2 regions of the Micromonospora sp. NPDC047521 genome follow, and region 2 is predicted to be linked to the other one. Evidence: predicted binding sites of a transcription regulator. Region 2 holds the regulator's gene; the other holds the start of a gene.
What was found. Region 2 encodes HspR, which represses chaperone genes until heat shock. Its sites were predicted from a motif close to TTGAGTNNNNNNNACTCAA; they were not measured.
Positions count from the first base shown of each region.

Region 1: the regulator HspR is predicted to act here: its motif matches at 2,205-2,223, upstream of lon (endopeptidase La).

Region 1 is NZ_JBVJGN010000017.1:48,499-51,903, reverse strand. Features, by position in the region: gene ACZ6N8_RS27615 (histone-like nucleoid-structuring protein Lsr2) at 1-244, opposite strand, end outside; gene ACZ6N8_RS27610 (response regulator) at 391-996, opposite strand; gene ACZ6N8_RS27605 (manganese catalase) at 1,236-2,105, shown strand; gene lon (endopeptidase La) at 2,247-3,405, shown strand, end outside.
Region 2 is NZ_JBVJGN010000002.1:445,963-449,367, reverse strand. Features, by position in the region: gene dnaJ (molecular chaperone DnaJ) at 1-1,179, shown strand, start outside; gene ACZ6N8_RS06015 (heat shock protein transcriptional repressor HspR) at 1,210-1,650, shown strand; gene ACZ6N8_RS06010 (hypothetical protein) at 1,779-1,973, shown strand; gene ACZ6N8_RS06005 (hypothetical protein) at 2,051-2,482, opposite strand; gene ACZ6N8_RS06000 (cation:proton antiporter) at 2,624-3,405, opposite strand, start outside.

The DNA of each region.
Region 1 (3,405 bases), on a different contig from region 2:
CCCGATCCATTCCCGCGCCGCTGGGTCGACCCGGACGCCGAACGGTCCGGGTGTTCTCCACGGCACCTCGCCCGATGCGCCGGCCCGCATTGATGTACGGATCCAGCGCCTTGCGCAGGACGCCGGCATTCTCGTCCGAGACGTCGATCGTGTAGGCCACGCCGTCGAGACTGAACTCGACCGTCCGGTCGGCCTTCCCGCCGTCGAGGTCGTCGGTCAGGACCGTGATTACTTTTCTCGCCATTGCCGATTACTCCCTGTGTGTGGCGGGATGTGTCCAAAGTCTGACCTACCAGCCGGGGAATGCGCAACAATATGCGCCGCATTCATTTCGGCGCGTCGCGATTCGGTGACGGGAAACCGCGAATCGGCGCCGAATCGCGGTCCGGCTCATTCGAGCAGGCCGGCCTGACCGGCCACGGCGGCCGCCTCCGCGCGGTTGGCCACTCGCAGCTTGCGCAGAAGCGCGGCGGTCATCCGTTTCACCGTCCGCTCCGAGACGTGCAGTTCCTCGGCGATATCGACGGTGTGGCGGCCGGCGGCTATGGCGCACAGCAGCCGGCGTTCCTCGGCGTCCAGGTCGACGGGTGTGAAGCGCGACGGTCGCAGCAGGACGCGGAGCAGTTCCGCAGGCAGCACCGCCCAGCCGTCGAGGACGGCCAGCAGCGGGGGGAGTAGTTCCTCCGGCCCGCTGGTCTTGGGCAGATACCCCTCGGCGCCGGCGCGCAGGGCCTCCAGCACCGGTGCCGGGTCGGTGGAACCGGACATCGCGACCACCCGTGTCTGGGGTGTGGTCCGCCGGATCGCGGCCACGGCCCGGACGCCACCGGGCGGTGGCAGGTGCAGGTCGACCAGGACGAGGTCCGGGAGGCAGCGGCTGACCAGACCCGCCGCGTGCGCCGCGTTGCCTGTCGAGCCGACGACCTCCGCGCGATTGTCGCTGGTCACCGGCAGCAGCAGTTCCAGGCCGCGGACGAAAAGGGGGTGATCGTCCACGACCGCGATACGAAGGGTGGAGCTGCCCGGCATGTCTGCGCCGTTCCCCGTTGGGTACCGATCATGCAGCCCGGCATCGAACGAGGCGCGTCGGGCGGATCTGCGAACGATAGGGCGTACGGGGTTGGTTGTGGCCGTGCATCCGGTGCGGTGACCCGTTCGGGTCACAGGTTGGCCCGGCGGGGTCACCGGGATGGGGATGTCCTCGTCACCAGCAATTCCGGTACGAGGAGGTTCAGATGTTCAGTCACGTCAAGGATCTGCAGTTCGAAGCGAAGCCGGACGGGCCGGATGCCGCGTTCGCCCGCCGGTTGCAGGAGGTTCTGGGCGGCAAGTGGGGCGAGATGACTGTGGCCAACCAGTACCTGTTCCAGGGCTGGAACTGCCGGCTGCCGGGCAAGTACAAGGACCTGCTGCTCGATGTGGGCACCGAGGAGGTGGGCCACGTCGAGATGATCGTCACGATGATCACCCGGCTGTTGGACAACGCGCCGCTGTCGATGTCGGAGGGCATCGCGGACAACCCCGGGGGCGCGGCCACCTTCGCCGCGTCGAACCCGGCGCACTTCATCCACTCCGGTGGCGGCGCGTTGCCCGCCGACTCCAACGGAGTGCCGTGGAACGGCGCGTTCATCACCGCCAGCGGGAACCTGCTTGCCGACTTCCAGCTCAATGTCACGGCGGAGGCGCAGGGCAGGCTCCAGGTCGCCCGGTTGTTCAACATGACGGACGACCCGGGCGTCAAGCAGATGCTGCGCTTCCTGCTGGCCCGCGACACCATGCACCAGAACATGTGGTTGGCGGCGATCGAGCAGCTCAAGGAGGACGGGCTGGAGGACATGCCGGTGCCGGAGGCGTTCCCGGACTCCGGCGAGTTCACCGAGGAGTTCGGCTACACCTATCTGAGCTTCTCCTCGGGCAGCGACGCCAGCGAGGGGCGCTGGGCGTCCGGGCCCACGCCGGACGGCAAGGGCGAGTTCCGTTACGGCGACAGCCCGCGGGCGAACGCCCCCGAGCCGGTGCTGCCTCCGGGGGACCCGCGCCTGTACGGCACCAACCCGGGGGTGGCCGGCTCGGTCGTGAACACGGTCAAGAACAAGCTCACCTGAGGTGTCCCGTCGGGTTGCCCGCCGGTCCCGGGCGGCCCGACGGACGGGGCGGAAGAGTGGTCTGGGTCACATCGCGGAACAAGGGGAACGCTTTGTTACTTGAGTGAGACACGCTCAACTCAACGCGATAGCAGGTGTTCGATGGCAACTCTTCCGGTACTTCCCCTGACCGACGCCGTGCTGCTGCCCGGCATGGTGATCCCGGTGACCCTCGACCCGACCACCCAGGCCGCGATCGACGCCGCACGGACGACCGACGACCGCAGGCTGCTGGCCGTGCCGCGCATCGACGGCGAGTACGGCCCCGTCGGCGTGGTCGCCACCATCGAGAAGGTCGGCCGGCTGCCCGACGGCGAGCCCGCCGCCGTGGTCCGTGGCCTGTCCCGGGCCCGGATCGGCTCCGGCGTGCCCGGCCCCGGCGCCGCACTCTGGGTCGAGGCGACCGAACTCGACGAACCCGCTCCCGCCGGCCGCGCCCGGGAACTCGCCCGCGAGTACCGCGCCCTGGTGACCTCCGTGCTCCAGCAGCGTGGCGCCTGGCAGGTCATCGACGCCGTCGAGCGGATGACCGACCTGTCCGAGCTGGCCGACTCGGCCGGCTACGCGCCCTGGCTGACCCTGGAGCAGAAGACCGAGCTGCTCGCCGCGCCGGACGTCACCGCCCGGCTGGAGCTGCTCGTCGGCTGGGTGAAGGACTACCTGGCCGAGCAGGAGGTCACCGAGCAGATCAACAGCGACGTCCGCGAGGGGCTGGAGAAGTCCCAGCGGGAGTTCCTGCTGCGCCAGCAGCTCGCCGCCATCCGCAAGGAGCTGGGCGAGGACGAGCCGGACGGCTCGGCCGACTACCGCAGCCGGGTGGAGAGCGCCGAGCTGCCGGAGAAGGTCCGCGAGGCCGCCCTGCGCGAGGTCGGCAAGCTGGAGCGGGCCAGCGACGCCTCCCCGGAGGCGGGCTGGATCCGTACCTGGCTCGACACCGTTCTCGAGATGCCGTGGGGCACGCGTACCGAGGACAACACCGACCTGGCCGCGGCCCGGGCGGTGCTCGACGCCGACCACGCCGGCCTGGCCGACGTGAAGGACCGCATCCTGGAGTACCTGGCCGTGCGCAACCGGCGGGCCGAGCGCAACCTCGGCGTGGTCGGCGGTCGCGGCTCCGGCGCGGTCCTCGCCCTCGCCGGCCCTCCCGGAGTCGGCAAGACCAGCCTCGGCGAGTCCGTCGCCCGGGCACTCGGGCGCAACTTCGTCCGGGTGTCGCTCGGTGGCGTCCGCGACGAGGCGGAGATCCGCGGTCACCGGCGCA
Region 2 (3,405 bases):
AAGGACTGGCTCGAGAAGGACTTCTACGCCGTGCTCGGCGTGGACAAGGCCGCCTCCGCGGATGACATCAAGAAGGCGTACCGCAAGGTGGCGCGGGAGTCGCACCCGGACCACAACCCGGGCGACGCCAAGGCCGAGGAGCGGTTCAAGGCCGCGTCCGAGGCGTACAACGTGCTCTCGGACGCCGGCCGCCGCCGGGAGTACGACGAGATGCGTTCGCTGTTCGGGTCGGGCGCGTTCCGGCGCAACGCCCGGGGCGGCGGCCAGCCGGGCGGTATGCCGTTCGACGTCTCCGACCTGTTCGGCGGCGGCGCTGCCGGAGGTGGTGACCGTCGCTTCGGCGGTGCCGGCTTCCAGGACCTGTTCAGTTCGATCTTCTCCGGTGGGCAGGGCGCCGGGCAGGCCGCGCCGCGCGGTCCGGCCCGTGGTCGGGACGTCGAGACCGAGGTGGCGCTCGACTTCGGCGACGCGGTACGCGGGGTGACACTGCCCCTCACGCTGCGCGCCCCGGGTGTCTGCGACACCTGCCACGGCAACGGCGCCAAGCCCGGCACCCAGCCGCGTACCTGCCCGGTCTGCCACGGCGCCGGGGTCACCACCCGCAACCAGGGGTCGTTCAGCTTCTCCGAGCCGTGCCGCAACTGCCAGGGCGTCGGCACCGTGGTCGAGGAGAAGTGCCCCGAGTGCCACGGCAGCGGTGGGGTCACCAAGACCCGAACGATGAACGTGCGCTTCCCGGCCGGGGTGGCCGACGGCCAACGCATCCGGCTTGCCGGGCGCGGTGAGCCGGGCGAGCGCGGCGGTCCGGCCGGCGACCTGTTCGTGCATGTCAAGGTCCGGCCGGACGAGCTGTTCGGGCGTACCGGTGACGACCTGACCCTTACCGTGCCGGTGACCTTCGCGGAGGCAGTGCTCGGCACGGACCTGCGGGTGCCCACGCTCGACGGCGCGGTGACCCTGCGGGTGCCGCCGGGTACGCCGAGCGGCCGGGTGCTGCGGGCGCGGGGCAAGGGTGTGGTGCGCCGCGACGGGCAGGCAGGCGATCTGCTTGTCACATTGGACGTGGTGGTGCCGGCTCGACTGTCCGACGAGGCGCGTACGGCGTTGGAGGCGTTCGCCGAGCAGAGTCCGCCGGCTGCGCGGGAACATCTCGACGCTCGGGTGCGTCGGGTCAGTTAGTCCGGTGGGATGGACGCGGAGGTGAGCGGCATGTCGGGCGAGTTCCTCGGTTCGGGTGACCCTGCCTACGAGGCCAAGGTGCTGATGATCTCGGTCGCGGCGCGGATGGCGGGGATGCATCCGCAGACCCTGCGCCAGTACGACCGGCTGGGGCTGGTGCAGCCCGGTCGGGCGGCCGGTGGCGGGCGTCGGTACAGCGTGCGCGACGTGGTGCTGCTGCGCGAGGTGCAGCGGCTCAGCCAGGACGACGGGATCAACCTCGCCGGGGTCAAGCGGATCATCGGGCTGGAGCGTCTGCTGGAGCAGGCGCAGCAGCGGGTGGCCCGGCTGGAGGCGGAGTTGGACGCCGCGTACCGCCGGGTGGCCGAGCTGGAGTCGCTTGCCCGTTTCCCGGGCCGTGATCTGGTGCCCACCAATCGCACGTCCACCGCACTGGTGGTCTGGCGGCCCCGCCGTACGCCCGATCGCTGACCTCTTCTTCGCTTGTCCGGCCCGGCCCGCGCCCCGATTTCCCGGCGCGGGCCGGGCCGCTTCCGTTAACCTGTCGATACAGGTCCAACCGGCTTAATTCGGACCTGTCGGCATGGCGAGGGGGAGCAGTGGCGGAGCCGGCGAAGAAGGTCGCCCAACAGACCGAGGAACGGTTGGAGAACCTGGCCGACACCGTCCGCGAGAAGTTCGACAAGGTCACCGAGGGAACCTTCCGGGACCGGATCAAAGAGGGGCGGTTCGCGGACCAGACCGACCACGGCGTCGACCAGGCCCGAGCCGAGACCGAACGCAAGCGGGACTGACCGGTGACCGACGTGCGGGCCGGGACCCACGGGGGGTCCCGGCCCGTTCGCCCTGCTGACTCCCGGCCTCGACCAGCTCAGCCGAGGCGGCGGTTCTCGCGGACCAGGCCGCCTTCGCACCAGTCCCGGTAGACGAACAGATCCGGGCGGGCCAGCAGCACCCGGCCGTTGTGCGCCCAGATCTTCATCAGCTCGTCGCCCTCCCGCTCGGCCTGCTCCACCAGCTTGCGGAAGCGGCGCTTGGGGTGGGCGCGGAATTTCGTCCGGATGCCGTCGGCCGCGTAGATGTAGAGGCAGTGCAGCGCGAAGCGCCGGGCCGGGCAGGTCGGGTCCATCGCCAGATCGAAGAGCGTCAGCACCAGCCGGTCACCGGAGACCAGGAGGTCCCAGTCCGGTGGCATGGAAGCCAACGGCACCGAATCGGGCTGGTACGCCCAAGCTCGCAACTCCGCCGGAGTTGGATCGACGGGGTTGGCGAAGCCGTGGAACGTCGACTCCTGCACGCTCACCGGCCAACCTTCCGCTCTCGCCCGCGGGTGGGCAGGTGCCCACCCGCGAACGCTGGCTGCTGGGGCGAAACGGTAACCCGCCGCCGGGTGCTGCGGTAGTCCCCCTGCGGAGCAATTCGGCAACCGTTGGCCGGAGCGGCGTCAGTCCTGGATCGGAACCGGCACCGTGCGTTGGGCCGCCGCGGCGGCGCGGGTGCGCAGCCACCGCTTGAACCACGGGAAGTCGGGCAGCCGGGCCAGCATCGGGCCGGTCACCACTGTGATGAGCACGTACGCCGTGGCCAGGGCCGCCAGCCGAGGCTCGACGCTGCCGGCGGCTACCGCGAGCCCGGCGATGACGATGGAGAACTCACCACGGGGTACGAGTGCCAGACCGGCCCGCCAACGACCGGGTTCGGCGATGCCGACCCGTCGGGCCGCCAGGTAACCGGTGAGCGTCTTCGTCGCCATGGTGACGATGGCCAGGGCGAGCGCCGGCAGCAGCACCGGCGGGATGTCCCGTGGATCGGTGACCAGGCCGAAGAACACGAAGAACACGGCGGCGAACAGGTCCCGCAGGGGGGAGAGCAGTTCGGTCGCGTGGTGCGCCACCGGGCCGGAGAGCGCGATGCCGACCAGGAACGCGCCGACCGCCGCCGACACCTGGAGCTTCGCCGCGATGCCGGCGATCAGCAGGGTCAGACCGAGTACGCCGAGCAGCAGCGCCTCCGGGTCCTTCGCCGACAGGGCGGACGAGATGAGGTGGCCGTACCGGATGGCGACCACCAGCACGATCAGCACCGTGCCCACGGCGACGGTGAGTGCGATGCCGCCGCCGAGCAGACCGGTCCCGGCCAGTACCGCGGTGACCAGCGGCAGGTAGAGCGCCATCGCCAGGTCTTCGATCACGAGCACCGAGAGGATGACAGGGGTTTCCCGGTTAC